3 regions of the Thioalkalivibrio sp. ALE9 genome follow, and region 1 is predicted to be linked to each of the others. Evidence: predicted binding sites of a transcription regulator. Region 1 holds the regulator's gene; each other region holds the start of a gene.

What was found. The regulator sigma-54, encoded in region 1, starts transcription at its own class of promoters, with help from an activator protein. The targets are predictions, from matches to a motif close to TGGCANGNTNCNTGCTT.
Region 2: the regulator sigma-54 is predicted to act here: its motif matches at 8,526-8,542, upstream of D106_RS0108820 (CmpA/NrtA family ABC transporter substrate-binding protein).
Region 3: the regulator sigma-54 is predicted to act here: its motif matches at 4,836-4,852, upstream of D106_RS0107265 (TorF family putative porin).

The regions. Positions count from the first base shown of each region.
Region 1 covers NZ_KB898129.1:77,382-87,785, reverse strand. Annotated here, with positions in the region: gene D106_RS0110720 (nuclear transport factor 2 family protein) at 129-590, opposite strand; gene D106_RS0110715 (nuclear transport factor 2 family protein) at 566-976, opposite strand; gene D106_RS0110710 (PfkB family carbohydrate kinase) at 1,108-1,998, shown strand; gene D106_RS0110705 (HPr family phosphocarrier protein) at 2,055-2,324, opposite strand; gene D106_RS0110700 (PTS sugar transporter subunit IIA) at 2,296-2,721, opposite strand; gene rapZ (RNase adapter RapZ) at 2,773-3,645, opposite strand; gene hprK (HPr(Ser) kinase/phosphatase) at 3,653-4,684, opposite strand; gene D106_RS0110685 (PTS sugar transporter subunit IIA) at 4,736-5,203, opposite strand; gene hpf (ribosome hibernation-promoting factor, HPF/YfiA family) at 5,207-5,545, opposite strand; gene D106_RS0110675 (RNA polymerase factor sigma-54) at 5,562-7,043, opposite strand; gene lptB (LPS export ABC transporter ATP-binding protein) at 7,133-7,903, opposite strand; gene lptA (lipopolysaccharide transport periplasmic protein LptA) at 7,900-8,427, opposite strand; gene lptC (LPS export ABC transporter periplasmic protein LptC) at 8,408-8,953, opposite strand; gene D106_RS0110655 (HAD family hydrolase) at 8,992-9,531, opposite strand; gene D106_RS0110650 (KpsF/GutQ family sugar-phosphate isomerase) at 9,531-10,404, opposite strand, start outside.
Region 2 covers NZ_KB898126.1:167,117-177,520, reverse strand. Annotated here, with positions in the region: gene D106_RS0108845 (nitrate reductase) at 1-2,323, opposite strand, end outside; gene nirD (nitrite reductase small subunit NirD) at 2,325-2,684, opposite strand; gene nirB (nitrite reductase large subunit NirB) at 2,681-5,161, opposite strand; gene D106_RS0108830 (ABC transporter ATP-binding protein) at 5,161-5,958, opposite strand; gene ntrB (nitrate ABC transporter permease) at 5,969-6,916, opposite strand; gene D106_RS0108820 (CmpA/NrtA family ABC transporter substrate-binding protein) at 6,928-8,346, opposite strand; gene D106_RS0108810 (nitrate regulatory protein) at 8,833-10,146, opposite strand; gene D106_RS0108805 (DsrE family protein) at 10,274-10,404, opposite strand, start outside.
Region 3 covers NZ_KB898125.1:68,921-79,324, forward strand. Annotated here, with positions in the region: gene speE (polyamine aminopropyltransferase) at 1-396, shown strand, start outside; gene fetB (iron export ABC transporter permease subunit FetB) at 630-1,436, opposite strand; gene D106_RS0107250 (ATP-binding cassette domain-containing protein) at 1,427-2,047, opposite strand; gene D106_RS0107255 (ammonium transporter) at 2,374-3,627, opposite strand; gene D106_RS0107260 (P-II family nitrogen regulator) at 3,663-4,001, opposite strand; gene D106_RS0107265 (TorF family putative porin) at 4,068-4,781, opposite strand; gene folB (dihydroneopterin aldolase) at 5,197-5,556, opposite strand; gene D106_RS0107275 (amidoligase family protein) at 5,630-6,652, shown strand; gene D106_RS0107280 (gamma-glutamyl-gamma-aminobutyrate hydrolase family protein) at 6,639-7,481, shown strand; gene msrA (peptide-methionine (S)-S-oxide reductase MsrA) at 7,726-8,358, opposite strand; gene D106_RS0107290 (PQQ-dependent sugar dehydrogenase) at 8,370-9,530, opposite strand; gene D106_RS0107295 (DNA-formamidopyrimidine glycosylase family protein) at 9,643-10,404, opposite strand, start outside.

The DNA.
Region 1 (10,404 bases):
TCCCCGGCCGACGTGACATCCCCGTACCGGCCGCCCAAGAATTCAGCCCTTCTTCGTGTTCTTCGTGCCCCCTGTGGTGCAACCGCCCTTGACCTTGAATTCCGCGTGGGCCTGCGTGGTGCAGGCGGCTAGTGGCGGGTGTTGCCGCCGCCGTCGGGGACGAACATGCCTTCCTGGGAGGGGGGCGAGCGGCGGCCGTGCGAGGCGTGATGGAACAGGAGCCGCCAGCGCGAATCCACCCGTCGCCAGGTCTGGCTGATCAGGATGGTCCCGGTCGGCGCCACGTCGCCCGGGCGGGTGATCGCCTCCTCGATGACCAGGCTGATGACTTCGCCGCTGTCGTGGCGTCCCACGATCTTTGGCTCGATACCGATGTTCAGTTCGCGCGCGAAGACCAGCAGCCAGCTCTCCATCACCTCCGCCACGCCGCGGTGCGCGCGCGGGCTGCCCGGGTGGATGCAGACGATGTCCGGCCGCTCGGCCCACAGGCGCATCATCTGCTCGATGTCGGCGGCGCGGAACGCGGTGTAGTACGCCTCGACGCAGCGGTCGGCATCGGTCTCCATCAGTGCATGCCCCCGGTCGGCCATTCCGGGGCCGGTTCCGGGTCCGGGCTGGCGTGGTGGAGCACCATGCGCCAGCTGTCGCCCACCTGGCGGTAGCCGTTGGATGCCAGCATCACGCCTCGGCGCTCCCCGTGGACGTAGAGGTTTTCCCGCAGGACGTGCAGGACGAGGTCATCGCCCGGGATCGCCGTCACCTGGGTGCGGTGGACCACGACGCCGCGCATGCCGGGCAGAATGTCGTCCCAGCTCTCCAGGATCACGTCCGTTCCCTGCAGGCGTTCGCCCCCGGGGTGGATGCAGACGCACTCGTCGCTGTCGTGCCAGACCTCGCGCATGCCCTGCGGGTCGCCCGCCTGAAAGGCTTCGTAGAACGCGGCTTCCGCGGACTGGGGAGAGGGGAACGTGGCCATACGCGTCGGGGGAGCTCCAGAAACGGAATGCTTATTGTCGCAGGAGCGCTTCCCGATGACGAATGCGGGCCGGGAGATGACGTGGTCGGCTCGAGCCGCCAGAATGGCGCCCCCGGACCTCTGGAGCCCGCATGGCACGCATCCTCGCCACCGGCATTGTGACCCTCGACCATACCCTCGACGTCGCGGCATTTCCCGCCGAGGATGCGGAGATTCGCGCGCTCGCCAGCACGACCCAGCCCGGCGGCAACGCCACCAATACCGCGGCGATCCTGGCCCAGTTCGGGCACCGCCCGGGGCTGGCCGCGGTGATTGCCCGGGGCGCGGGCGGGGATGCCCTGGTCGAGCAGTTGCAGGCGCGCGGGCTGGACGTACAGCACTGCGTGCGGCGGCCCGGAGCGACGCCGACCTCGCATATCCTGCGTTCCCGGGCCACCGGCAGCCGTACCATCGTCCACCACCGCGATCTCCCCGAACTGGAGGAAGCGGATGTCTCCGGCGTGCCCTGGTCGGAATACGACTGGCTGCACTTCGAGGGCCGTAACCCCGAAGCCCTGGTCGCGATCCTGGCAGCCGCGCGCGCAAGTATCTTCGACCAGCCCGTATCGCTGGAGCTGGAGAAACCCCGTCCCGGCCTGGAGGCCTGCCTGGAGTATGCCGACGTCCTGATGCTTTCGCGGGACTGGGCCGCCACCGTGGCGGATACACCGGAGGACGCGCTGCGGCAGATGGCGAGCCGCTTCCCCGACCGCATCCTGACCGTGACGGCCGGAAGCGCCGGGGCCTGGCTGGCTGCCCGTGGCGCGATCCACCACTGTGCACCCACGCCCGGTCTGCAGGTCGTGGACAGCGTGGGTGCGGGAGATGCCTTCAATGCCGGCCTGATCGATGCACTGGTCTCCGGCACGCCCCCCGAGCAGGCTTTGTACGCGGCCGTGCGCCTGGCCGAGCGCAAGCTCGCGCAGCGCGGGTTCGAGGGGCTGGCGGCGGCGGTGTCCGACCTCGGTGCCGGGCCGGGTTAGGGCCGGGAGAAGGGGGATAGCCGCCTGTTCAGCGGCACACAGGCGTCAGTGGAGGGTCAGGCCTCTTCGCCGAAACGGTCGGCCACCAGTTCGGTCAGCGCGTCCAGCGCCTCGGGGGCGTCCTCGCCTTCGGTCTCGATGGTGATCTCGCTGCCCTGGGCCGCGGCCAGCATCATGACCCCCATGATGCTCTTGCCGTTGACTTCCTGCTGGTTGCGGGAGACGGTGACATCGGCGGCGTACTGGCTGGCCAGGCTGACAAACTTGGCCGCAGCACGCGCGTGCATCCCCAGGCGGTTAACGATGGGGACTACGCGCTGCGGCATCGCTGCACTCCTGGTCGCAGAGAAGGATTCCGTCATGCCCGCCGGACAGGGCCTTGTTGACCAGCTCGGTCAGCGGGAGATGCTGGTAGTTGAGGACGCGGATCAGCATCGGCAGGTTGATCCCGGCGATCACGCGCGCGTTGGCCCCGCGAGCCACTCGGCTGGCGACGTTGGAGGGGGTGGAACCGAACATGTCGGTCAGGATCAGTACCCCGGCGCCACTGTCCAGAGTGGTCAGGCGCTCGCGGGCGCGGGCCAGGACCTCGTCGGGGTCGTCGTTCTGGGACATCGCCATGGACTCGCAGTCATCGGGCAGGCCGCCAAGCATGCTTTGTGCGGTCTGCAAGAGGGTGTCGCCCAGGTTTTGATGCGTGATCAGAATGAGACCAACGCCCATGGATCTGCTCCAATTGCGGGTTCCGTAGGGGCCTGCCCCCGCGCTTCGTGGTTACTGCTTGCCCAGCTCGCGGTGACGGGTGCTAACAGTAACATGTTCCCGGTCCCGCCACGCCCCCGCAAGGCGTTCGACCAGGTATACCGAGCGGTGTCGGCCGCCGGTGCAGCCGATCGAGACCGTCACGTAACTGCGGTGGTCCTCCAGCAGCCGCGGGAGCCACTGCGAGAGAAAGCCCTGGATGCTGTCGAACATGGCCGCGACCTCCCCGTGCCCCTCGAGGAACTCGCATACGGCCGGGTCGCGGCCGGTCAGGCCGGCCAGCTCGCGTTCGTAGTAGGGGTTGGGCAGACAGCGCACGTCGAATACGAAGTCCGAGTCCATCGGCGCGCCGTGCTTGAAGCCGAAGGACTGGAACAGCAGGGACAGCTCGTGCTCTCCGCGCTCGCCCATGCGGTCGCGCAGGGTACGGGCCAGGTCGTGCATCGACAGCCGCGAGGTGTCCACCGTCAGGTCGGCCTCCGCCGCGACGTGGCCCAGCCACTCGCGTTCGCGGTCGATGGCCTCCACCAGGGGCACGCCATCGCGCGCCAGCGGGTGACGCCGCCGGGTCAGGTGGTAGCGCCGCAGCAGTACGTCGCTTGAGGCCTGCAGGAACAGGACCTCCACCTGCAGGCCCTCCGCCCGTAGCCCGGCCAGCAGGCTGGCAAACCCCTTCAGGGCCTCCAGCCCGCTGCGCACGTCGACGCCCACCGCCAGATGGCGATCGCCCTCGGTGTCGTAGTGGCCCTGGCGCACCTGGCGGATCAGATCCGGCAGCAGCGGCAGCGGGAGGTTGTCCACACAGAAATAGCCCGCGTCCTCCAGGGTGTGCAGGGCCACGGTCTTGCCGGATCCGGACAGACCGCTGACGATCAGCAGGCGCATGGCGGACTCAGCCCTCCGGGTCCGGGTTGGGGACGGTCGTGGCGGGCACGGCCCGGTGGTAGGGCGGCTCCTCGGCCTCGCCGCTCATCTGCCGGCGCTGGCGGGCGCGCAGGTCATCCCCGGCGATGTAGCCCTGCATGTGCAGCATGTGGTTGCGCACGGCGGCCTCGATCATCACCGCGATGTTGCGACCCGGCGCCACCGGCAGACTGATCAGCGGGATGCGCAGGCCGAGGATGTCGATCTCGCCGCGGCGGCCGTTCAGCCGGTCGTCGGGCACCGGTGAGGGTTCGCCGTGATCGCGCAGGTCGATAATCAGTCGCAGGTACTTGCCGCCCTTGATTGCGGAGTCGCCGTACATCGCGCGGATGTTCAGCACCCCCAGCCCGCGCACCTCGAGCAGGTCCTGGAGCAGGGCCGGGCAGTGACCGCGCACGATGTCGGGGGCGATGCGCGCGAACTCGGGGGCATCGTCGGCGATCAGGCGGTGCCCGCGCGAGATCAGCTCCAGCGCCACCTCGCTCTTGCCGACGCTGGAGGCCCCGCTGATCAGGACGCCGATGCCGAGGATCTCCATGAACACGCCATGGCGCACCTCGAAGTGCGCCAGACGCTGCTGCAGGAAGTAGCGCAGCAGCGCGATGATCTCGTGGCTGCTGGTGCTGGAGCACAGGATCAGCGGCAGCGCCTCCTGCGGGGCATGGGGCATCTCCGAGAACGGACAGGTGTCCTCGGCGAAGATCACCGCGGTGGTGCCGGTGCGGGCCATCTCCAGGATCAGGTCGTTGCGCTGGTCGTCGCTGAGGCCGGCGATGTAGCGGGCCTCGAAGTCCCCGATGACCTGGATGCGGTTGGGGCGGATCAGGTTGAGGTGGCCGGCCAGTGGCAGGTCATCCCCGTCCTCGCCGACCAGCTTGCGGTCGGGGGCGGCGTGCTCGCCATGCACGAAGCGCAGATCCAGGCGGTTGCCCATAGCCTGGATCAGGCTCTCCACGTTGATGTCGCGGGCAATCCCGCCTTCGCCCAGTGCCTCGTTCATGAGCAGGGCCGGCGGGGATCGGTGGCGTGGCAGGGTGCGGGGCGCACGGGATCAGCCCTCGCGGAAGCGGCGGACGAGTTCCTGTTCCAGGCTGGCGGCATCGCCGGCCCGGCGCAGGGCGGCAATGGTGTCCGGTTGCGAAAGCCCGCGCGCCAGCTGGGCCAGCAGGTCGAGGTGATCGCTGGTGGCGGCCTCCGGGACCAGCAGGGCGATCAGGATATCGACCGGCTCGTGGTCCATGGCGTCGAAGTCGACGCCGCTCTCCAGGCGCAGGACGGCCACGCGCGGAGCCTCGAGATCGGCCAGGCGGCCATGGGGGATCGCAACCCCATGGCCCAGGCCGGTGGAGCCCAGCTTTTCGCGCGCGGACAGGGCCTCGAAGATCGCGGTGCTGCCCGGTCCGCCGGCATCACCGCCGCCGGCGAGGAGTTCCGACAGGGCCTCCAGGGCCCGCTTCTGACTGGAGCATTCCGGCTCCAGGCGGATGCGCTCGGCGGTGATCAGCTCGGCAATGGACATGGGTCAGGAGGCCTGCTCACGGTTGCGCTGGGCGCCCTCGGCCCGGTGATGATCCTTGACCTTTTCCTTGTGCTTGATCAGCTGGCGGTCGACCTTGTCGATCAGCGCGTCGATGGCGGCGTACATGTCCTCGTGGGAGGCCTCCGCGTGGATGTGATTGCCGCTGACCTGGAGATTCGCCTCGGCCTTGTTGAACTGGTTCTGGGTCTTCTCGTGGGTCAGCACGACGTGCACGTCGATGACCTTGTCGAAGTGGCGTTCCAGCTTCGCGAACTTCTCGTTGACGTAGTCGCGCAGGGCGTCGGTGAGGTCCACATGGTGGCCGGTCAGGTTGATCTGCATGGTCGGGACTCCTTGGTTACTTGTGGCCGGTGGGCATGGAGGCCATCTGCCGGCGTTCGCTGGATGAAGGGATGTGCATCGCCTCGCGGTACTTGGCCACGGTGCGACGCGCCACATTGATGCCCCGGTCCGCCAGGATCTGGGCGAGCCGGGCATCGCTGAGCGGCTTGTTCGCGGGTTCGTCGTCGATCAATTCGCGAATCATGGCACGGATGGCGGTGGCGGAACACTCGCCACCGTCGTTGGTGCCGACATGGCTGGAGAAGAAATACTTGAACTCGAAGACTCCGCGCGGGGTGTGCATGTATTTCTGGGTGGTCACCCGGGAGATGGTCGATTCGTGCATCTCCAGGATCTCGGCGATATCGCGCAGGATCAATGGCTGCATCGCGACCTCGCCGTGTTCCAGGAAGCCTTGCTGGCGATGGACAATCGCCTCGGCGACGCGCAGCAGGGTGTCGTTGCGGCTGTGCAGGCTCTTCAGGAACCAGCGCGCCTCCTGCAGCTGGTCGCGCATGAAGGCACTGTCGCGGGCATCCGATACCTGGCGCACCATGCCGGCGTAGAGGTCGTTGATACGGATGCGTGGCGCGATTTCCGGGTTCAGCTCCACGCGCCAGCCCTCCGGGGTGTGGCGCACGTAGACATCGGGCACCACGTATTCGGAGGTGGCGGCACTGATCTGCGCGCCCGGCCGCGGGTTCAGGGTGCGGATCAGGTCCAGGGCGCGCGCCAGTTCGTCCGGGTCGCGCACACCCGACTGGCGTTGCAGGGCTTTGTAATCGCGCTTGCCCAGGCTGTCCATGCCGTGTTCCAGGATCGCCCGGGCGGCCTCGCGGGCGGGGGCGTCCGGGGCCAGTTCGCGCAGCTGAATCTCCAGGCATTCGCGCAGATCGCGCGCGCCCACGCCCAGGGGGTCGCACTGCTGGATCCAGTGCAGGACTGCCTCGACCTCATCCACGCCGACGGGCTCTTCCTCGCCGCGGCTGATGGTCTCGGCCAGCGTCTCGAGGTCGCCTTCGAGATAGCCGTCGGGGCTGATCGCGTCGATCAGGGCCGCGCCGATGCGCTGGTCGCGCGGAGTCAGGTGGCTCAGGTGCAGCTGCCACAGCAGGTGGTCCTGCAGGCCCTCGCCGTCGTCGTCGCTGGTGTTTTCCAGCGGGTCGCGGTCATCCACGCCCTTGGGGGCGGGCGGCGGTTCGTAGATGTCGTCCCAGCGGCTGTCGGTGGTGAGCTCCTCGGGAATCACGTCATCGCTGGTGGTAGTGGCCTCCATGCGGTCGCCTTCCACCACCTCGCCCTCCGCGTCCAGGCGCTCGGCCCCGCCCATGTCGTCCTCGTCTTCCACCTGTTCGAGCATGGGGTTGCTCTCCAGCGCCTGCTGGATCTCCACCTGCAGCTCGAGCGTGGACAACTGCAACAGGCGGATCGCCTGCTGCAGTTGCGGGGTCATGGTGAGCGTCTGACCCAGCTGAAGATTCAGGCCGGGTTTCAGCATTGGCTGTGCGGGTCGCGGGTGACCATAAGAGCGATCTTAAATGCTGCCTCGTGGTTTGTGCACCGGCGCGGGTTGTGCGCGTGCCGGAATCACAGGCGGAAATTCTCGCCGAGATAGACCCGGCGCACCTGGGGGTCGGCCAGTAGCTCGTCGGGTGTCCCGGCGGCCAGCAGGCGCCCCTCGCTCAGAATATAGGCCCTGTGGCAGATCCCGAGGGTTTCGCGCACGTTGTGATCGGAGATCAGAACCCCGATGCCGCGCGCTGCAAGGTGGCGAATTACATCCTGGATATCGCCCACCGAGATCGGGTCCACCCCGGCAAAGGGCTCGTCCAGGCAGATGAATTGCGGGTCACCGGCCAGGGCCCGCGCAATCTCGGCGCGCCGACGTTCGCCGCCGGACAGCGCGATCCCGGGGCTGTGGCGCACGGTCTCGAGCTGAAACTCCTCGATCAGCGCGTCGCCGATACGCCGGCGTTCGTGGCGGTCCAGTCCGGGACGCAGTTCCAGCACGGCCTGCAGGTTGTCCCACACGCTCAGGCGGCGAAAGATCGAGGCCTCCTGGGGCAGGTAGCCGAGACCGGCGCGGGCGCGCACGTGGATGGGCGCGCGGGTGATGTCGTGCCCGCCCAGGGTGATGCGCCCGGCGTTAGGGCGGATCAGCCCGACCAGGCTGTAGAAGCAGGTGGTCTTGCCGGCGCCGTTGGGACCCAGTAGGCCGACCACTTCACCGGGTGCGAGGTCGACATCCACCTGGTCGAGCACGGTGCGCTGGCCGTAGCGCTTGGTCAGTTCGCGCCCGATCAGGCGATCACGGGCCTCGGCGGGTTCCGGCGCCGGGCTGGTGGCGGGTGCGTTCATTCGTCGTCGCGTGGCTGGATGGTGATACGTACGCGTTCGCTGTCGCCCTCGCCGCGTTCGGCCTCGATCACGTCGGTGGTCAGGTCGTAGGTGATGCGCTTGCCGCGCGCCTCTTCGCTGGCGGTGATCACATGGGCCTGGTCGGTGAGGATCATGCGGTCCTCGTTCAGCAGGTAGTCGATGCGCAGCGCGGTGGCGATACGCATCTCGCCGGTCTCGGGGTCGGGGGATTCCAGGCGGGCCGGCTCGCCGTGGGCCTCCATCTCGTAAGGGCGACGATCCCGGGTGCGCACGTAGACCGTGTCGGCCTCCAGCGTCATGTCGCCGCGGATCACGATCACGTCCCCGGTGTAGGTGCCCAGGCCCTGGCGTTCGTCCATCTCCGCGCGGTCGGCGGTGATCTCCACCGGCAGCGAGGGTCCCGATCCCTGCTGGCCCAGGGCCGGCGTCGCCAGCAGGGCGGAGAGGAGGCCGGCCGCCGCAAGCAGGCCCGGCAGGCGGCGGCTATTCGGGATCGGGGTCATGCGCGGGGTCCTCCTCGCTCGCCTCGCTGTAGAGCGAGTACACGTCATGGAACAGCTCTATGGTATCCGCTCGCGAGTCCACGCGCAGGCCGGTGCCGCGCTGGAACAGCCCGGGCTGGTTCAGGGTGGAGAGGGCGTCCGAGGTGGCGACCATGGTGTCTGTGGCGATACGTACATCCCGCGAGTCGATGACCGTCTGCACGCGTTCGCCGCGGGCTGGTTGTACGCCGTGGGTGGGGCCGACCAGGTCCAGGGTTTCGTCAGCCGGGCGGTGCAGGGCCGCCGGGGCGGTCCAGCGCCATTCGATACCGCCATCGGCGAACAGGTCGAGTTCCGGGTCATCCACCCACTGCGGCCCGTCGCGGCCGAATTCGCGCAGTCGGGTGCCCTGCAGCCGGTGGGTCCGCTCACCGTCGTCGCCGGTGGCGTGCAGCGTGAATCCGTCGATCTGCAGGGTCACCTCGCCCTCGGGCGGGGTGACCTCGGCGGTTGCGGGGCTTGCGCACGCCAGCGTGAACAGGACCAACGGCGGCGCCAGACCGTACCGGTTGCGTCTCCGCCGGCTCATCCGTTCAGGTAGGTCTCGAGCAGGGCGTCCAGCCGGTCCTGCGCGGCCAGCAGCCCCTCGCAGGCCTCGCGCACGGCGCCGCGCCCGCCGTGGGCCTCGGTGACCCACTGGGCGTGGCGGCATACCAGCGGGTGGGCGTCCCCGACCGCGATCCCGAGCCCGACCCGCTGCATGGCCGGCAGATCGACGATGTCGTCGCCCATGAAGGCGGCTTCCGCCGGGTCATGGCCGGTGCGCTGCAGCAACTCGTGCAGGGCCTCGCCCTTGTCGCGGCGGCCCTGGATCAGGTGCTCCACGCCCAGGTCCCGCATGCGGTGTTCGACCACCCCGGAGGTGCGCCCGGTCAGGATGGCGATGTCGAGGCCGCCGTCCAGCGCCAGGCGGATCCCGTGGCCGTCGCGGCTGTTGAAGGCCTTGTACTGCTCGCCGCCATCGCCCAGGAACAGGCTGCCGTCGGTCAGCACGCCGTCCACGTCCAGGATAAGCAGGCGTACGGCCTGCTGGCGGGTGCGCAGGGTCGCGGCATCCAGGTTCATCAGGCCACCCCGGCGCGCAGCAGGTCGTGCATGTTGATCACGCCGACCAGGCGCTGGTCGGCGTCGGTGACCGGCAGGGCGTTGATGCGCCGGCTCTCCATGGTCTCGAGTGCCGTGACCGCCAGCCAGTCGGGCTGCGCGGTGTGGCCGCCGGTGGTCATCGCCTCGCCGATGGTCAGGCCGTCCAGGCTGTGCCCGGCATCCAGGGTGCGGCGCAGGTCGCCATCGGTGAACACGCCCTGGATGCGGTCGTCGGCGCCGGCCACGATCACCAGCCCGAGGCCCTTGCGGGTGATCTCGAACAGGGCGTCCTTCAGCGGGGCCTCCGGCGTGATGCGCGGGATCGCGTCGCCGGTGTGCATGATGTCGGCGACATGCACCAGCAGCCGCCGGCCCAGCCGGCCGCCAGGGTGCGAGCGGGCGAAGTCGTTGGCGGTGAAGCCGCGTGCATCCAGTACCGCGACCGCCAGGGCGTCGCCCATCGCCAGCGCCGCGGTGGTGCTGGAGGTGGGGGCCAGGCCCAGCGGGCAGGCCTCGCGCTCGACACTGACATCGAGGTGCACGGTGGCGTCGGCGCCCAGGCGCGAGCCGGGGTTGCCGGTCATCGCGATCAGCGGCACGCCCAGGCGCCGGATCAGCGGCAGGATGGTGAGGATTTCGTCGGTCTCGCCGGAGTTCGACAGCGCGATGACCACATCCTCGCGGGTGATCATCCCGAGATCACCATGGCTGGCCTCGCCCGGGTGCACGAAGAACGCGGGGGTGCCGGTGGAGGCCAGGGTCGCGGCCAGCTTGCTGCCGATGTGCCCGGACTTGCCCATGCCGGTGACGATCACGCGGCCCTTGCACTCGAGGATGCAGCGGCAGGCCTCG
Region 2 (10,404 bases), on a different contig from region 1:
CGCGATAGCGTCCCCCGGCGGGGTCGGCGAACTCCAGCCATTCCCCCGGCCCGTCCAGGCATTCGCGCCACGCATCCATCGTGGGCGGTGCGCCCCGGCCGGCCAGTTCGGTGCGCAGGTGCCGGGGACCACGGGCGGTGACCGCATAGTCGGCTGCGGGCGCAGCGACCGGCTCGCGGCTCAGCACGAAGCCGTGCCAGTCCAGCGCCGCCGGGCGCACGGCCACGGCCGTGTGCTTGAACGCCGGCTGCCCGGAGACGGGGTCGACATGCGCGGGCACCAGCGCGTCCACCCGGGCGAGGCGCGCGATCGGCCGGCTCCAGTGCATGGGCACGAACACGCTGCCCGGGCGCTGCTCGCGGCGGGTCTGCACCCGCGCCAGCAGGCGCCCGTGACGACTGGTCACCTCGGCGAGATCGCCTGCCTGCACCCGGAACAGCCCGGCATCCACCGGATGGATCTCGACGAACGGCTCCGGCTGATGCGCACTCAGGCGCGGGGTGCGTGCGGTCCGGGTCATGCTGTGCCACTGGTCGCGGATGCGGCCGGTGTTCAGGCGCAGCGGATAGTCAGCAGCGACCGGGTCGGTCGGGGCCTGCGGAGTCACGGCCGCGAGCCGCGCCCGGCCGCTTTTGGTGAAGAAACGGCCATCGGCATAGAGGTGTTCGGCACCCGTCCGGCTCCCCGCCGGCAGCGGCCACTGCACCGGCTCCAGGGCGTCGTACTCGGCGTCGGAAAGCCCGGCCAGCGCGCCGATGTCGAAGTCGCGCGTGCCGTGGTTCTCGAAGGCGGACAGCGCCGCATGCTCGCGGAAGATCTCGCCCGGGCGGGTGTAGGGAAAGGCCGCGGCGAAACCCAGCCGCTGCGCGACCCGGGCCAGCGCCCACCAGTCGTGGCGGGCCTCGCCCGGGGGCGCCCGGAACGGGCGCTGGCGCGAGATGCGGCGCTCGGAGTTGGTTACCGTGCCGTCCTTCTCGCCCCAGGTGGTCGCCGGCAGCAGGACGTCGGCCACCCGCGTGGTCTCGGTCTCGCGCACGCAGTCGGAGACCACGACCAGCGGGCATTCGGCCAGGGCCTGCTCGAAACGCGCGGCCTCGGGCAGGCTGAACAGCGGATTGGTGCCGATGATCCAGACCGCCTTCACCTGCCCCGACTCGACCGCGCGGAACAGGTCCAGCGCCTTAAGCCCCGGCTGGCGCGCGAGGTTCGGTGCGCCCCAGAAACGTCCGACCCGGTCCAGGGCCGCGTCGTCGAAGCCCATATGGGCGGCCAGCTGGCTGGCCAGTCCGCCGACCTCGCGCCCGCCCATCGCGTTCGGCTGGCCGGTCAGCGAGAACGGGCCCATGCCCGGGCGCCCGATGCGGCCGGTGGCCAGGTGGACGTTGAGAATCGTCCCGGCCTTGTCCACGCCGCTGTCGGACTGGTTGATGCCCTGGCAGAAGGCGGTCACGGTGCGTTCGGTACGGGCAAACCACTGGAAGAACGTTGCCACGGCCTCCGGCTCCAGTTCGCAGGCCTCGGCGGTCGCGGCGATCGACGGGCTGGAGGCCCGCGCGGCCGCCAGGGCGTCGGCAAAGCCGTCGACATGCCGCTCCAGAAAGCCGGGGTCCAGCGCATCCTCCCGGCGCAGATGGTCCAGCAGGCCATTGAACAGCCAGGCATCCGTGCCCGGCGCCAGCGGCAGGTGCAGGTCGGCCGCCTGGGCGGTGGCCGTGCGCCGCGGGTCGATCACCACCAGTTTCATCTCCGGGCGCGCCGCGCGGGCGGCCTGCAGGCGCTGGAACAGGACCGGGTGGGCCCAGGCCATGTTGGAGCCCGTCACCACGACCAGATCGGCCTGCTCGAGATCGGTATAGCTTCCCGGCACGCCATCCACGCCGAAGGCGCGGGTATGGGCGGCCACGGCCGTGGACATGCAGAGCCGGGAGTTGGTGTCGATATTGGCCGAGCCGATGAAGCCCTTCATCAGCTTGTTGGCCACATAGTAGTCCTCGGTCAGAATCTGGCCGGAGACATACAGGGCGACCGCATCCGGCCCATGCGCCGCGATGGTCTCGCGAAAGCCGTCCGCCACATGATCCAGCGCGGTCTCCCAGTCGACACGCCGCCCGCCGATCTCCGGGTGCAGCAGCCGGCCCTCGTCGCCAAGGGTCTCGGCCAGTGCCGCGCCCTTGGAGCACAGGCGACCGGCATTTGCCGGATGGGCGGGGTCACCGCGCACCGCGACCGGAAACTCGCCGCCCGGCGTCGCGGTCACCTCCACGCCGCAGCCCACCCCGCAATAGGGGCAGGTGGTGCGGGTCACCGGCTCGGGCGTGGCCATCTCAGCCCGCCTCACGGCAGGCGACCGGTGCCGCAGCGGTATCGTCTGCGGCGCCGGAGAGATCCAGCCACACCTGACCGTCGGTCACCCGGATCGGGAAGGCATGGGTGCAGCCACTGTCCGCCCCGGTGGCCTCGCCGGAGGGCAGGTCGATCACCCAGTTGTGCAGCGGGCAGGTCACGCGCTCGCCGTGGACGATGCCCTGCGACAGCGGCCCGCCCTTGTGCGGGCACTGGTCGCGCAGGGCAAACACGCGGTCATCGGCGGTGCGGAACACGGCGATGTCGCCGTTCGGGCCCGCCACCACGCGTGCACCCAGCGACGGGATGTCCTCGAGCGGACAGATCGCAAGCCAGCTCATGCCGACACCCCCTGGCGCGGGGGCGCGTCCACCGGCGTGATCGGAATGAACTCGTGCGCCGCATGCCCGGCGGCCCGCTCGGCCCAGGGGTCCACCTGCGCCACCTCCTGCGACTCCAGGAAGCGGGCGTACAGTGCCGCGCGGTTCTCGGCGTCGTCCACCAGGCGTTCCTTCACCCGGGTCAGCCCGACGCGCTCGATCCACGGGGCGGTGCGTTCCAGATAGCGCGCGTCTTCGCGGTAGAACTGCATGAAGGCCCCGGCATATTCCAGCACCTCGGCCTCGGTCTCCACCTTGCAGAGGAAGTCGGTGGCACGCACCTTCACCCCGCCGTTGCCGCCGACGTGCAACTCGTAGCCGGAGTCCACGCAAACCACGCCGAGGTCCTTGATCGTCGCCTCGGCGCAGTTACGCGGGCAGCCGGAGACGGCCATCTTGAACTTGTGGGGGGTCCACGAGCCCCAGGTCATCCGCTCCAGCTGGATGCCGAGCCCGGTCGAGTCCTGGGTGCCAAAGCGGCACCATTCGGAACCGACACAGGTCTTCACCGTGCGCAGGGCCTTGCCGTAGGCATGGCCGGAGACAAACCCGGCGTCGCCGAGATCGCGCCACATCGCCGGCAGGTCGGTCTTTTGGACTCCCAGCAGGTCGATGCGCTGGCCGCCGGTAAACTTGACCGTGGGCACCTGGTAGCGCTCGGCCACCTCGGCGATCGCGCGCAGTTCGGCCGGCGTGGTCACCCCGCCCCAGATGCGCGGCACGACGGAATAGGTCCCGTCCTTCTGGATGTTGCCGTGCGCGCGCTCGTTGATGAAGCGCGACTGGGCGTCGTCCTGGTAGTCCTTCGGCCAGGCCGCCAGCAGGTAGTAGTTGAGCGCCGGACGGCAGACATGGCAGCCGTTCGGGGTCTTCCAGTCGAGGGCCTCGAACACCGCATCCATGGTCTTCAGCCCGTCGCGGCTGATCGCCGCGCGCACCTCGTCGTGGCTGTGGTCGGTGCAGGCGCAGACCGGCTTTTTCGCCGGGGCGTCGGAGTAGTCGCCGCCCAGCGTGGTGGCGAGCACGGACTCCACCAGCCCGGTGCAGGAGCCACAGGAGTTCGACGCCTTGGTGTGGGCACGCACGTCCTCCAGCGTGAACAGCTTGTGCTCGCTGATTGCCTGGACGATCTCGCCCTTGCACACGCCGTTGCAGCCGCAGATCTCGGCCTCGTCGGGCATCGCCGCGACCCGCGAGGCCTCGTCGCCGTGGCCGGAGTCGCCGATATGCGCCTGGCCGAACAGCAGGTTCTCGCGGATGTCGGCCACTGGCGTGGCGTCCCGCATCAGCTGGAAGTACCAGGAGCCGTCCAGGGTATCGCCGTACAGCACGGCCCCCTGGATGCGGTTGTCCTTCAGCACCAGACGCTTGTAGACGCCGCGCGCGGCATCCTTGAACACCAGGTCCTCGGTGGTCTCGTCACCGGTGAAGTCGCCGGCGGAGAACAGGTCGATCCCGGTCACCTTCAGCTTGGTGGAGGTCATCGAGCCCTCGTAGCGCCCGATGCCGTACTCGGCCAGGTGGTTGGCGCAGACCTTCGCCTGCTCCCACAGCGGCGCGACCAGGCCGTAGGTGGCGCCACGGTGCTGCACGCACTCGCCGACCGCGTAGATCGACGGGTCATAGGTCTGCAGGGTGTCGTTTACCACCACGCCGCGCTCGCAGTGCAGCCCGGCGGACTCGGCCAGCGCGGTGTTCGGGCGGATGCCCACCGCCATCACCACCAGATCCGCTTCGATCTGGCTGCCGTCGGTGAAGCGCACGCCGGTGACGCGGTCCTCGCCCAGGATCGCCTCGGTCTGGTGCGCCATGCGAAAACGCATGCCGCGTTCCTCCAGCGAGCTGCGCAGCATCCCGGCAGCCTCGGCATCCAGCTGGCGCTCCATCAGGTGGTCCATCAGGTGCACCACGGTGACCTCCATGCCCTGGCGCATCAGGCCGTTGGCGGCCTCCAGGCCCAGCAGGCCGCCGCCGATCACCACCGCATGCTGGTGTGCGCGGCTGGCCGCGAGCATCGCGTCCACGTCGTGGATGTCGCGGAAGGCGACCACGCCCTCCAGTTCGTGCCCCGGCACCGGGATCATCACCGGATCGGAGCCGGTCGCCAGCAGCAGGCGATCATAGGGCGCCTCGGTGCCGTCCTCGGCGATCACTCGCCGGTTCACGCGGTCGATCCGCTCGATGCGCTTGCCCTTGTGCAGGGTGATGCCGCGTTCGGCATACCAGGCATCGTCGTTGAGCATGATCTCGTCGACGGTCTTCTCCGAGGCCAGCACCGGCGAGAGCATGATGCGGTTGTAGTTGCCCCAGGGCTCGGCACCGAACACGGTGATGTCGTACATGTCCGGCTTGAGCTTCAAAAGCTCCTCGACCGTACGCATCCCGGCCATACCGTTGCCGATCAGGACCAGCCGCGGCTCGTCGTTCGCGGTATCCATCACGCGGCCTCCGACTCGGGGTTCTTGTGGCGCTCGTGGAGAAAGCGCAGCACCTCGGCCCGGTAGTGGTTGTATTCGGCGTTGTCGGCCATCGCCAGGCGCTCGCGCGGCTTCGGCAGGTCGATCTCCAGGATCTCGCCGATGGTCGCGGCCGGGCCGTTGGTCATCATCACGATGCGGTCGGACAGCAGCACCGCCTCGTCCACGTCGTGGGTGACCATCAGCACGGTGTTGCCCAGCTCGGCCTGCAACCTCATCACTTCGTCCTGAAGATGCGCCCGGGTCAGCGCATCCAGCGCACCGAAGGGCTCATCCATCAGCAGGACCTTCGGCTCCATCGCCAGCGCTCGGGCGATGCCCACGCGCTGCTTCATGCCACCGGAGGTCTCGCCGGGGTACTGATCCCTGGCATGGGTCATGTGGACGCGTTCGAGATTCTCCAGGGTCCAGGCGTCACGCTCGGCGCTGGCAGCCCCGCTGCGCACCTTGTCCACCGCCAGACGTACGTTCTCGTACACGGTCATCCAGGGCAGCAGGGAGTGGTTCTGGAATACCACGGCACGCTCCGGTCCGGGCTCCACCACCTCGCGATCTTCCAAAAGAACGCCCCCGGTGGAGGAACGCAGCAGTCCGGCCACGATGTTCAGCACGGTGGACTTGCCGCATCCGGAATGCCCGATGATGGACACGAATTCGCCTTGCTGGACCTTCAGATTGACGTTGTTGAGCACGTTGAGCGGCCCGCGCGGGGTGGCGAACGTCATGTCCAAATGGTCGAGATTGAGATAGTGACTCATGGGTCTCTCCTTACGCGGGTGCGTAGTCAAAGCGTTTCTTGATCAGGCCGACCGCGCCGTCCAGGGCGATACCCACCAGGCCGATGACGAAGATCGACACGATGATCGAGGCCACATTGAGGTTGTTCCATTCATCCCAGATGAAGAATCCGATCCCGACCCCACCGGTGAGCATCTCGGCCGCCACGATCACCATCCAGGCGATCCCGAGCGCGAGGCGCATACCCGTCAGGATGTAGGGCATGGTTGCGGGGACCAGGATCTTGCGCGCCGCTTCCAGACGCCCCAGGCGCAAAACCTGGGACACGTTGGTGTAGTCGCGCGGAATCGCCTGCACCCCAGCGGCGGTATTGATCACGATCGGCCAGATGCTGGTGATGAAGATCACGAAGATCGCCGAGGGGTTGACCGCCTGGAACACCAGCAGACCCAGCGGGAGCCACGCCAGGGGCGAAACCGGACGCAGGAGCTGCACCACCGGGCTGATGGCGCGACGAGCCGTGAGGGACGCGCCCATCATCAGTCCCAGTGGGATTCCCACCAGTGCCGCCAGGCCGAAGCCCGCCAGGACGCGACCGAGGGAATACAGCACCTGCCAGCCAATCCCCATGTCGTTCGGGCCGTAGTCATAGAACGGATTGCCAAGCAGATAGACCGCCTCGGCCCAGACCTGCCCCGGGGTGGGGAGATCCGGAGCGACCGTGGACTGGAGCCAGACCCAGCCCCCCAACAACAGGGCGAACGCGACCAGCGGGAGTACCAGCACCGGAAGCCAGCGCTGCAGTTTCTCCGCCATCACCTCGAACCGGTCATCGTGCACTCCACCGGCCTCTCCCGGCGTACCCACGCGTGCATCCGGTTCCGGTTCGGCCACCGTTTCGGCAACCGTACGGGCCTCGATATCGTCAGCGACCTCGCGATCCACCGCGAGACGCATGTCGGCGTAATTCGTAGACACGGGGGCCTCCTTTATCCGTTCGCCGCGGCAAGGTCGTCCAATGCGACTTTGCGGCTATGTACGTCGAATCCGGCGACATACCCCGTCAGGTCGTCGGGATCGTAAATCCGGCCATCAATGAACCGATCGGGGCCCATCGCGATGGGCGAGGAGGCCTCTTCCAATGTCCAGTGATCCTCTCGGGTGCCTTCCTTTTTCCAGTCGATTTCCGGATAGTCGACACCCACCTCGGCGGCCGCTTTCCGGTACAGGTCCGGTCGATAGACCTTCTCCGCAACCGCACGCATGTCGACCGGATCCTCCAACTGCCCCCAACGGGCCATCTGCGTGACGAACCAGGCCGCGTGCGAACGCCACGGAAAGCTGGCCGCGTAACGATGAAATACGTTGAAGTCCGGGAAGGGTTCGGGATCTCCGTCCGGGGTGAACTGCAGTGTGCCCGTCATCGACATGGCGACGACGTGTTCGGGCGCGTTGACAAAACGGCGGCCCGAAATGATGCGCACCACCTCTTCGCGGTTTTCAGGCTTGTCCATCCACTCGTTGGCCTCGATCAAGGCACGCAGCGCGGCCTGGTGCGTATTCGGATGTTTCTCCGCCCAGCTCTCGAGTACGCCGAACACCTTCTCTGGATTGTTGTTCCAGATCTCGTAGTTGGTCACCAGGGTCTTGCCGATCCCCATGTCCACCGCACGCATGTTCCAGGGCTCGCCCACGCAGTAGCCATCCATGTTGCCCGCGCGCAGGTTGGCCACCATCTGGGGTGGCGGGATCACGACCAGGCGTACATCCCGATCCGGATTGATCCCGGACGCGGCCATCCAGTAGCGCAGTTCATAGTTGTGCGTGGATACGGGGAACACCATGGCGAAGGTCATCGGGGCACGGCCAGCTGCCTGGTCGGCATCAATGACCTTCTTCAGGGCGCGCGCGGAAATCGGCCGTTCGTTCATGGCCTCGGGATCGGCCTCGACCATCCGGTCGTAGAGCTCGTTGGAAACGGTGATCGCGTTGCCGTTGAGGTCCATGCTGAACCCCGTGATCGTGTTGCGCTGGGTAGCACCCACGCCCAGCGTCGCGGCAATCGGCATTCCCGCCAGCATGTGCCCGCCATCCAGGCTCCCAACGGAGACCTTGTCGCGGATATTGGCCCAGGAAGCCTCCTTGGCCACATGGACGTCGAGACCGTGGCGCGCGAAATACCCCTTCTCCTGGGCAACGACCAGCGGGGCACAGTCGGTCAGGGGGATAAATCCGAACTCCAGGCTGGTCTTTTCCAGCCCTTCGGATCCCCCGGCATAGGCCGCCGCCCGGAAAAAGTCCGGATGCATCCCCAAGGCGGCGCCACCTGCCAGAACGCCGCCGGCCTGAAGGAAGCGCCGGCGCGACAGGCCGGCGGTCTTTTTCGTGTCATTCGTGTGATCGGTCATTGCGGGTTCACTCCCCTTGTCAGCAAACACATCCCAAAAACGAAAAAAGGCGCCGCATCAGCCCGGCCGCGTTTGCAGCCGGGTGATGGACGCCTTTGTCCAGTCCCATCGGAGGCCCGGTCACCGGGTCTCCCTGTTGTCAGGCGACGAACCGCCGTTGGCTCGTCTTACCGATACTCCTGCAGGAGGTGTGCCAATTCGCCGTTACGAATCGACCCCGCGAGGCACAATCGCGCCATGGCACGGGAAAATCGGATGGTTTCGAACATCGGGTCGAACGTTTGCGGGAAGCCCGAAGTCCCGAAGCCGATCCCGGAGGCACCAACCTGGGGCGCGCTGGCGGTGCAGATGAACCGGGCTGGTGCACTACCTGTAGGAGCCGCCCTGGCGGCGAAGCCCCTGCCAGTGTCCGCCACGGGCAGGGGCTTCGCGGGCAAGCCCGCTCCCACAGGGGCACCCCCACCGGCATCCCTTTCCCAAGGCTGGCTACAGGCCGCCCTTGCCCAGCAGATCGGACATCGCGACGGTCGCCTCGGCGACCTCGGCCAGGCGCCGGTTCTGGTTCATCGCCGTCTGGCGCAGGAGCTTGTAGGCCTGATCCTCGCTGAGGCCACGGTGCTGGATCAGCAGGGCCTTGGCACGCTCGATGGTCTTGCGCTCGGCCAGGGCCTGGCGTGCCGCATGCAGCTCGTCCTCCACCGACTGCAGCCGGGCCGCCTGGCGCTGCACCAGGTCCATCACCGAGTGTCCGACGATCGGTACGTTGAGTGCGGCATCGCCCTCCTCCTGCGCGGGCTCCAGGCCCTCCGGCGCGCCGAAGAACACCGCATACGGGACGCTGTCGCGCAGTTCCGACTCGGCGAGTTGCGCGACCCGGTCACGCACCGCGCCGAGGTCCGCGCGATCCGCCGTGATGCGTGCCGAGCAGCACTCGTTCAGGTGCATCTCCAGCAGATCCTCGATCTCCTTCATCGCGTCGATGCGCGCGGTGGTACAGGCAAACCATTCCTCGGCCCGGGCGGGGTCGTGGTGCCCGGAGGCCTCGGTACAGGCCCGGCGGCGCAGACGCTCGATGTCGGCGGCGAAGGCCGCCGTCTGCAGCTCGCGCCAGGCGGCACAGGCCGGCGGTGCCGCGAACTCGGAGAAGATGCGGAACGCCCGTTCCTGGGCATCGATCCGATGGACCAGCGCCTGGCGCAGTTCGGGCTCGAAGTTCGCGGCGCCAAACCCGGCGGCCCCGATCGCGCGCTCCTGCCCTGCCAGTTCCTTGCCCTGCATGAAGTTCAGCAGGGCCACCAGGGCCCGCGAGACCTCGGGATCGGTCGCCGAATCCGCAGCCTCGAACACCAGGGCCATCAGGGCGCGAATCAGCTCGCTGAAGCCGCGGGTCGAGTCCATCGGGCTCAGGGTCAGCTCCAGGACCTCCTCGCGCAGGCTGCCCAGGCCGGACAGGCCATGCAGCGCCAGCGCCATGCGCCCCAGCAGCCGACTGCGGCCATGGGCGCAGGCGTCCGGGGCCAGCCAGCCATCCAGGTGCTCGCGGAACGCGGCCGCGGCGGCGTCCGATTCGGCCCGGTACTGCTCCAGTTCGCGGGTATAGCGCTGGCCGCCGGACCCGATCCAGAGGCTGGAGGCCCCGCGCTCGCGCTGCAGGGCATGCACCAGCGCGCGGATGCGCCCGACCAGCTGCACCGCCTCCAGCAGGCGCTCCAGGCTCACCACCTCGCACTTGCGCGAGGCGACCAGGAAATCGCCAATGGACTCTTCGAGGGAAAAATTCGGGGATGTGTTCTGGGTCATGCTCGTCGTCCGTGAATCACTCCCGGAACAAACAAGCATGCGATGTGCCAGTTCGACCGACTGACAGCGGGGGTACAAACAAAAACGGGCGGGGCATCACGCCCCGCCCGCGGAACGGCACGGCCGATCAGAAGCTCATGGAGCGGTCGAACTCGGCGACGGCCTGGACGTAGTGGCCCATGCCGGCCATCTCGGCGTTCGGCAGGAAGTTGTGCTCGCCGACGTCGCGACCCTTGGCGCAGGCCTCGCAGGCCCAGA
Region 3 (10,404 bases), on a different contig from region 1:
GACGTGATCATTGTCGACTCCACCGATCCGGTCGGCCCGGCCGAGGGCCTGTTCTCCACCGCGTTCTACAAGGACTGCGTGAAGGCCCTGGGCCCGGACGGCCTGCTGGTGCAGCAAAGCGAATCGCCGCTACTGCACACCGACAGCATCATCCGCCCGATGCACGACAGCCTGCGCGCGGCGAACTTCATCGACGCCCTGACCCTGCACTTCCCCCAGGCCACCTACCCCTCCGGCTGGTGGACCTGCACCATCGCCGCGAAGGACTGCCCGGTGTCCTTCCTGCGCGAAGAGGCCGCCGAAGAGCTGCCGTTTATCACGCACTACTACAACGCCGCGATCCACCGCGCCGCTGGTGCCACCCCGGAGTTCTTCCGTCGCAAGCTGTTCGCCTGATCGCGCGCCAGCGCCGGGGCCACCCACGGAGATCGTCACGGCGCTGCACGCCTCGCGATGACAGTACTTTTCAACGTCATGGCGAGGCCCCGTCAGGGGCCGTGGCCATCTCGTAACAAAACCTCCGACGCTCGCCCGGGCCAACGCCGGGGCCACCCACGGAGATCGTCACGGCGCTGCACGCCACGCGATGACGGGCGCCACACACGCCGTAGGCTGCATTGAGCTCGTGACTAGGTGTGGCGGCCGGCCTTGAGGCGGTCGAGGCGCAGGCGTTCGCGGGTGTCGAACAGGCGGCGGGAGGCGAACCAGACCGCACCCAGGGTGCCGAAGCCGGTACCGGCGGTGATCAGGAACATGATCAGGATCTGGTACTTCACGGCCTCAACCGGCGGGGCGCCGGCCAGGATCTGGCCGGTCATCATGCCCGGCAGGCTGACGATGCCGGCGGCAGCCATGGCATTGATGGTCGGCATCAGGCCGGAGCGCGCGGCCTCGCGACGCATGGTCGTCACCGCCTCGCTCCAGGAGGCCCCCATCGCGAGCCGGCCCTCGATTGTGCGGCGCTCACGCCAGATGGTCTGGGTCAGGCGGTCCAGCCCCAGTGCGATGCCGGTCATGGTGTTGCCGAGCAGCATGCCCAGCAGCGGGATCGCGTACTGCGGCTCCCACCAGGGGGTCGGGCCGACCATGGTGGTCAGCGCCAGCACGGTGACCGCGAACGCCGAGATGAACATGGTCACGGCACCGATGCCATAGCCCCACAGACCGGCGAAGCGGCGCTGCTGGCGTGCCATCACCTCGTAGCCGGCCACAGCGAGCATGATCACCGCCATCAAGGCCACCCAACCGAGCTGCGCATGGTCGAACAGCGTCTGCAGGATCAGCCCGACCAGCAGCAGCTGGATCACGGTGCGCGCCCCGGCGATCAGCAGGCTGCGCCCCAGACCCATGCGTGCCCAGACGGTCAGCACTGCCAGCGCGACGACCAGCAAGGCCGCCAGCGACAAATCCAGCGCGGAAAGCGAGATCAGTTCCACGTGGTCACCTCCAGCTTGCCGTTGGCGATGGTCAGGATGCGGCCGCCCAGGCGCTGACGCTGCAGGGTGTCGTGACTGACCCAAAGCGCTGCCGCGTCTTCCTCGGCGAGATACCCACGTACCGCGCGTTCGATGCGTTTGGTGTTTTCCAGATCCAGATTGGCGGTGGGCTCGTCCAGCAACAGGACGCGCGGCTGGTTCAGCAGCGCGCGCACCAGCCCCAGGCGCTGCTTCTCGCCGCTGGAGAGGCGCTCGACCTCCCAGCCTAGAGAGGCCTCCGGCAACGCGACCTGCTCCAGCAGGTGCAGGGCCGCCGCGCGCGCGAAGTCCACTGGCAGGTGCTCGTCCACTCGCTCGCCCCACCAGGCGGTCTCCGCCGGTACGTACGCCACGCGCCGGCGCCAGTCGACCGGTGCCATGGCGTCTCGCGGTTCCCCGTTCAGCATCACCTCCCCCGTGTTGGGGTCAAGATCGGCCAGGGCCCGCAGCAGCAGGGATTTTCCGGAACCGGAGGCGCCCGTGACCTGCACCAGCTCCCCGGGCTGAAGCGCCAGATCCAGCGGGCCCAGATGGGCGGTTTTCAGTTGGCGAACATCCAGCAGGCGATCCATGCGACAGGGTTCCGGTGCGGCGAAATGGCGATCGTAACCGAAGCCGGGGCGGCGGGATGAATGGCCGGACGGGCAGGGCCTACTTGCTGCGAGACGAACGGTCCGCCGTGACGGGTTGCCTCTGCGGATGTTGATCGCACTATACGGCGCGGGCAGGGGCATCGCGGGCGGGCCCGCTCCCACCGCTCTGGAACCAAAAAAAGGGCGCCCGGTGAGGGGCGCCCAAAGGCCAACATCCAAGTCCTGGGAGACTGTCTTGTCGGCGTCGGAGGAGACGATGTCGGGGCCGGGCCTGTGGCCCGACCCCGGTTCAGGTTAACGAGGGTTTATTGCTTCCCGGTGAACTCCGGGTAGGCCTCGAGACCGCACTCGGCGATGTCGGCGCCCACATCCTCGTCCTCTTCGCTCAGGCGGATGCCCATTACCGCCTTGAGGATGGCCCAGACGATCAGGCTGGCCACGAAGACGAAGACGAAGATGGCGAGGAGGCCCACCAGCTGAGCGACGAAGGTCGCATCCGGGTTGGACAGCAGCACCGCGAACACACCCCAGATACCGGCGGTACCGTGCGCGGAGATCGCGCCGACCGGGTCGTCGATCTTCAGCTTGTCCAGCGCGACGATCGAGAACACCACGATCACGCCACCGATGGCACCGATGATCATCGCCAGGAACGGGCTGGGCATCAGCGGCTCGGCGGTGATGGACACCAGGCCCGCGACCGCGCCGTTCAGCGCCATGGTCAGATCAGCCTTGCCGAACACCAGACGGGTGGTGATCAGCGCGGCGACCACACCCCCGGCCGCGGCCAGGTTGGTGTTGGCGAACACGGCGGCCACGGCATTGGCCGACTCGATGTCCGAGACCTTCAGCTCGGAACCACCGTTGAAGCCGAACCAGCCCAGCCACAGGATCAGCACACCCAGGGTGGCCAGCGGCATGCTGGAGCCCGGGATCGCGTTGATCTGGCCATCCTTGCCGTACTTGCCCTTGCGCGCCCCGAGGAGCAGCACACCGGCCAGCGCGGCAGCGGCACCCGTGAAGTGGACGATGCCGGAACCGGCGTAGTCCAGATAGCCGATCTGGTCGAGGATCCCGCCACCCCAGCTCCAGAAGCCCTGGATCGGGTAGATGAAGCCGGTCAGGATGACCGCGAAGGCCAGGAAGGCCCACAGCTTCATGCGCTCGGCCACGGCACCCGACACGATCGACATCGCGGTGGCCACGAACACGACCTGGAAGAAGAAGTCGGCACGATCGGAGTAGTAGATGTCGCCACCACTACCCAGTACGTCCGCGACCGCGTTGTCGCCCGAGATCAGGAAGCCCAGGCCCGGGATGATGGAGCTCAGGCCGTCGCTGTACATAATATTGTAGCCGATCAGCATGTACATGATGCTGGCGATCGAATACAGGGCGATATTCTTGGTTGCAATTTCGGCCACACTCTTGGTGCGAACCATCCCGGCCTCGAGCATGGTAAAGCCCGCGGCCATCCACATCACCAGCGCGCCGGCCACCAGAAAGTAAAAGGTGTCCATTGCGTAGGCGAGTTCGACAACTTGCTGTTCAATTTCCATGATTGAAATTCCTCATTCGATGGAAGACGGAGGCCTTAAAGGGCTTCCGGGCCGGTCTCGCCCGTGCGAATACGCACGACCTGCTCCACCGGTGTGATAAAGATCTTGCCGTCGCCGATCTTGCCCGTGCTGGCAGACTTGGAAATGGCCTCGACCACCTGATCGACCAAGTTCTCGTCGACAGCCACTTCCAGTTTCACCTTGGGCAGAAAATCGACCACGTACTCGGCACCGCGATAGAGCTCGGTATGACCGCGCTGGCGACCAAAACCCTTTACTTCGGTCATGGTCATCCCTTGTACGCCGATCTCCGAGATCGCCTCGCGAACATCATCAAGCTTGAACGGCTTGATTACGGCGGTAATCATCTTCATGTCAGACTCCTGTGGGCGGGCCCGCCACCTGGCGGACCCGCTGTTGCTTTAGGCGGTAATGCGGAATCAGAAGGTCTTGGACCAGCCCACCCAGGCGCCCAGGTCTTCGTCGGTCTCGTCGACATACTCGAGATTGAAGCTGAACTCGCCCCAGTCGCCCGCGTCGCGGGTCAGGCTGGCGGTGTAGTGGGTGTAGTTGTCCAGGCTGGAATCGTCGAAGCGGGTGCGACCTACCAGGAAGCCGGCGCTGTAGACGTCCATGAACGGGACATCCAGGCCGGCGTAGAAGTACATGTCGTCGTCTTCCAGGGCCGAGTCATCGCTGTCGTGAACGACGTAGGCCATACCGCCGTACAGTCCCACAACGCCGGTATCGAAGCTGACTTCACCATAGATCTCGCCGAAGTCGGCACTCAGGGAACCGGTATCGTCTCGGGCATCCGGATAGGCGTAATAGATGTAACCGACGTCGTAGCCGAACCCATTGGCGAACTCATCGGCAAAGCCGGCGTAGAGGTCGAGCTCGTAGCTGGTGTCATCACCAAAATCGACATTGGACATCCAGGTACCGACATAGAAGCCGGAGTCGTGCTCAAAATCGATACCACCCTGAACGGCAGCACCGTCGTCGGTTTCGGAAAAACCACGGAAGTAGTAATTGGACACCGCGCCGATGTTCACGGACAGCTCCGCGGCGGCGGTGGAGGTAAAGGCGACGCCACCGGTGGAGCCTACGGTGAGGACAGCAGCGGCCAGCGCGGAACGGGTGAACTTCTTCATGTTGGTCATCTCCCAGATTGGTCAATCGAGTGTCGCGTAGTCGACACCCGGTCCTTGCACGGGCTGTGCCAAGTACCAAAAGGGAGCAAAATCGGCTTTTCGCAACACCTGTTGCGGCCCAACCACGGGCTTTTGCCTTTATTTGGTGCGCACTAAAAGTGCACACGCACCAAAAACGTGCGGAGACCGAGGACTGTGAACCATGTCCGGGATTCAGGAAGGTTCAGTCCTTCGGCAAGTGGCGGGGTCGGAGAGGCAAATCGGGGCTGGGACAGGCGCGGCGAGCGCACACGCGGCCATGCGGGACGCACGGCGAACACCTCCCTGCCCTGCGGATCGCCACGTCGCCTCGCGACGACACAGCACGGCATGGGGATGGCGCCGGCCGGGACAGCGCCCCGTGGCCGGCGCGGGTCTACGAGGAAAGGCTGCCGCGCTCGATCTCGATGCCGACCTCGCGCACGCCGGGCACGGCACCGGGCTTGCCGAGTTTGATGCGCAGCCACGGCGTGCCGAACTGGGCCATCAGGGCCTCGGCGATCTCCTCGGCCAGGGATTCCAGCAAGGCATGCGGCTCGCGCGTGACGATGGCACGCACGGCGTTGGCCACCGCCTCGTAGTCAACGGTGTCGCCGATCTCGCCGGAGTAGGCGGCGATGCGGGTATCGGCCGCCAGTTCGATATCGAATCGCAGGCGGCGCTGGATGCGCTGTTCCCAGTCGTAGACGCCAACAACGGCGTCAATCTCGAGGTCGCGCAGATAGATTCGATCCATGGGTTCGGCGGGCTCCTGTGGGTCGGCGCCTATCCTACTGCCCGGGCCGCACGAGGTACACCGAGCCGCTATCATGGTGCCTCCCGATCACTACGAGACACGCATGAGCGAGCCCTTTCACGAACTCCCCTGGCCCGCCAACCCGGATGGCGAGCCCCGACGCATCGGCGTGGAGATCGAGATGGCCGGGGTGTCGCTGGAGACGATGGCCGAGACCGTGAAAGGCGAGTTCGGGGGCCACGTCGAATCGGACAACGCCTTCGTCTTCCACGTACGCGACACGGACGTCGGCGACTTCCAACTGGAGCTGGACGCCCGGGTACTGAAGGACCGCGGCTACCGCGAACACCTCGCGCGCCTGGGCATCGAGCTGGACGACTCCGACGAGGCCGCGCTGGAGCGCTGGCTCGCGGACGCCGCGGGCCGCCTGGTCCCGCACGAGATCGTGGCGCCGCCGATCGCGACGGCTGACCTTCCCCGCCTGGACCGGGTGCGCGCCGCCCTGCAGCAGGCCGGCGCACTGGGTACCGAACGCTCGTTTCTCTATGCCTTCGGGCTGCAGATCAATATCGAGGTGCACCGCACCGATGCCGAGTGGCTTCTGGCAGTCCTGCGCAGTTTCCTGCTGATGGTGGAAGTGCTCACTGCGGCGGGCGCCATCGACCTGGCGCGGCGCCTGTCGCCCTACATTCGGTCTTTCCCCGGCCCGTTTGTACGCTACGTGCTGGACCCGGACTTTCGTCCCGACCGGGAGGGCCTGATCGACGCCTACCTGGCGCACAACCCGACCCGCAACCGCCCGCTGGACCTGTTGCCGCTGTTCGCCCACCTGGACCCCGGGCGGATCGACGCGGCCCCCGTGGAGCACGAACTGATCAAGCCGCGGCCGGCCTTCCACTATCGCCTGCCGAACTGCGAGATCGACGACCCGGACTGGAGCCTCGCGCGGCCGTTCAACGGCTGGGTCGAGGTCGAGCGCCTGGCGGCGGACCCGGAACGCCTGGAGCGCCTGTCGCGGGAATATCTGGAACGCCCCGGCCAGGCCCTGGGCCGCTGGGCCGACGACTGGAGCCAGCGCCTCCGTGACTGGTTCTGAGCCCGACCGCACGACCACCGATACCGTGGCCGATACCGCACCGCCGCGTCCACGCCGCCCGGTGATCGCCATTACCGGACCCGACCAGGGCGGCGGGCCCGCCTGGCTGTTTACAGCGCTCGCGGTCTGGCGCGCCGGCGGCCGTCCGCTGCGGCTGCGCCCGGGCAAGCCGCGCGGTCACCGGCGCTTCGATGGTCTGGTGGTGGGCGGCGGGGCGGATGTGGATCCCGAGCTCTACGGCGAGACCCTCCCCGAGGGACCGGATGCGGCTGCCATCCGGCAGGCGGAGCGACGCCTGTCGCAGCGCCTGATCGGCTATCTATTCTACCCGGCCCTGTGGTTACTGCGCCGGCTGTTCCAGTCCCATGGCGGTGTACTGGACACCGACCGCGACCGGCTGGAGAAGGCCCTGATCCATCGCGCGCTGGACGAGCACCGCCCGATCCTCGGCATCTGTCGCGGGATGCAACTGGTCAACGTGGTACGTGGCGGCACCCTGCATCGCGACCTGGCCGAGTTCTACGTGGAAACCCCGCAGGCCCGCAGCCTGCTGCCGGTCAAGCCGGTGGAGCTGGACCCGCGCAGCCTTCTGGCCAACATCCTGGGCGACACGACGCTCCACGTGAACGCGCTCCACAACCACGCCGTCAATGACCTGGGGCGGGACCTCAAGATCGCCGGACGCGAATCGACCGGCGTGGTCCAGGCCATCGAGGCCGAACACGACTGGTGCATCGGCGTGCAGTGGCACCCCGAATACCTCCCACAGAAACGCCGCCACCAGCGCCTGTTCCGCGCCCTCATCCAGGCCGCCACCCGCAGACACTAAGACCTGATTTCACCACGAAGCACACGAAGGCACGAAGAAAGGCGATTCACAGGAAGTCTGGAAGAAGAGAAGGTTTGCAGGTGAAGGGTCGAGTGCGTGACGGTCGCTCAAGGCACCATATCAACGTGCTGCTGGAGGCCGTCGCATCAGCCTTCTTCCGGTCTTAAAACCTTCCTGTGAATCGCTTTTGACCTGGCCTTTCTTCGTGCCTTCGTGCGCTTCGTGGTAAAAAACGCCTTTCGACCTAGGTGGGATAGGGCACGGCCAGGCCGCCAAGGCCGCAGTAGCCGTTCGGGACCTTGGCGAGGTACTGCTGGTGGTAGTCCTCGGCGAAGTAGTGCGCCGGGCCCTCGGCGATCTCGGTGGTGATCGCCCCACGCCCGGCGGCGTCCAGCGCGGCCTGGAAACGCTCGCGGCTGGCCTCGGCAGCCGCGGTTTGCTCAGGGTCGGTGGTGTAGATTGCCGAGCGGTACTGGGTGCCGACATCGTTGCCCTGGCGCATACCCTGGGTCGGGTCGTGCCCCTCCCAGAAGATGCGGAACAGGGCGTCCAGCGAGACCTTCCGCGGGTCGAACACCACCCGTACCAGTTCGGTGTGCCCGGTCTGGCCGCTGCAGACCTCGCGATAGGTCGGGTTCGGGGTGTAGCCCCCGCCGTAGCCCACGCTGGTGGAATACACGCCCTCCTGCTGCCAGAACAACCGCTCGGCACCCCAGAAACAACCCATGCCGAAGTGGATCACCCGCATACCCTCGGGATACGGTGGCGCCAGAGGCGTCCCCAGAACCATGTGGCGCTCGGGGACCGGCATCGGCTCGTCGCGCCCGGGCAGGGCCTGTTCGGGGGTCGGCATGCGCGGCTCGGAAAAGGCGAACATCGGCGGCTCCGTCAGTCGGCCGGGGCGAGCCGGATCAGCTCCCCCGGGTTGTGGTCGGTAAGCACGTAGATCGCCCCATCGTGGACGCGCACGTCCCGCACGCGGCGGTTCAAATCCGGCAGCACCTCGCTCTCGTTGACCAGCTCGCGCCCCTCGAAGGTCAGCCGACGAAGGGTCTGATGAGCCAACCCGCCCACGAGCAGATCGCCGTCCCAGTCGGCAAAGGCGGGATCGCGCAGGATCGCCATGCCCGAGGGGGCAATGGAGGGCGTCCAGTGATGCAGGGGCGACTCCATCCCCTCCTTCTCGGTCAGGCCTTCGCCGACCTGCCCGCCGGCATACTCCCGGCCGTGGGTAATGACCGGCCAGCCGTAGTTCAGCCCGGGCTCGATGATGTTCACCTCGTCGCCCCCGCGCGGTCCGTGCTCGTTCTGCCAGAAGGTGCCAGTCTCGGGGTCCATCACCATGCCCTGCGGGTTGCGCACCCCCCAGGCCCAGATCTCGGGGCGGGCATCGGCATCATCCACCAGCGGATTGTCGTCCGGGACGCGCCCGTCGTCATGCAGCCGGATGATGCTGCCGATATGGGTCGAGGTGTCCTGGGCATGATCGCGCTGGCCGCGATCCCCCACGCTGATATACACGTAGCCCGCGTCATCGAACACGATGCGGCTGCCGAAGTGGCGCCCCCCGGAGACGCCCGGCTCGGCCGTGAACAGCGTCTCCACACCCTGAAGCTCACCGTCCTGGAAACGTGCGCGCGCCAGGCGTGTGGTGAGCCCGCCATCCACGGCTGCGGAATAGGTGAAGTACAGCCAGCGGTTCTCGGCGAAGTCGGGATGCAGCGCGAGGTCCAGCAGGCCGCCCTGATTGCGCGCCTGCAGGTCGCCCGGAACACCGGACACCAACTCGCCCCGGCCGTCGAAGGACCCGGCGTCCTCGAACCAGCGCAGGGTGCCCGGGCGCTCGCTGATCAGGGCCCCGCCCTCCGGCAGAAACGCAATGGCCCAGGGGTGATTAAGCCCCTCATGCAGCACACTGGCTTGCAGGCCGTGCTCCCCGGCACCGAGCCCCTCGGCCGAGACCCCGGAGGATCCGGTACAGGCCATCACCAGACCGGCCAGCACGGGCGCCAGGGTGAGGCGGCTCGTCTTCATCGTGCGCGTCTGCATGGTTCACCTCCTTGGAAAATGCGATGCCTGCGGGGCGGGATACCGCTGGAGACTTGGGCGGCACGGCCAGGAGCCGTGCATCATTCATATCCTTTTGGGATGCCGCGGGGGCCTACGGGTTCCCCGGCTGGCAGACCGGACACCAGTAGGTCGCACGCAGGTGCTCGCCCAGTCGGGCATATTCGACCGGTGCCCCGCACTGGTGACAGGGCTCACCCCGACGACCGTAGACGTTCAGAAACGCCCCCGCCTCCGCACGCTCACGGGTAATCCGCGGCCCCGGCTTCACATTGCGCCGCAGCAGGCGCTCGGCATCGCGGTACAACCCGCGCAGCATGGCCTCCGGCACCTGTGCCAGAGGACGCAGTGGATGGCACCCCTGCAGGAACAGCACCTCGGACTTGTAGATGTTGCCGATCCCCGCCGCCAGGGACTGATCCAGCAGCACATCCACGATCGGGCGGGCTGAATCGGCACGATCGCGTACCCTGGCAACAACCGCATCCAGGTCAATCGCCGGGTCCAGCAGGTCGGGGCCCACCCGCGCATCCAGCCGGGGAACGTCCCGTGCGCCGTCCGCGCGCGGACGCCACTGCAGCTCACGCGGGTGGAAACAGACCAGCACGCGATCCGGCAGGCCCAGCACCGCCCACGCCCCGGCCGCCGGCTTGTGCCACGCCGCGCCCGGCGCATACTGGTGCCAGGTCCCGTACATCCCAAGATGGCTGCGCAACTGCCAGCGCCGCCCGTCCGCCGCCTCCAGGTCCAGCAGCAGGTGCTTGCCCCGGGCCTGCACGGCCTCCGCGGTCATCACGCCATGTTCCAGTAACGGATCCCCCCGGCGCGCTCGGGTGGCGACCCGGCCAAGCGCCAC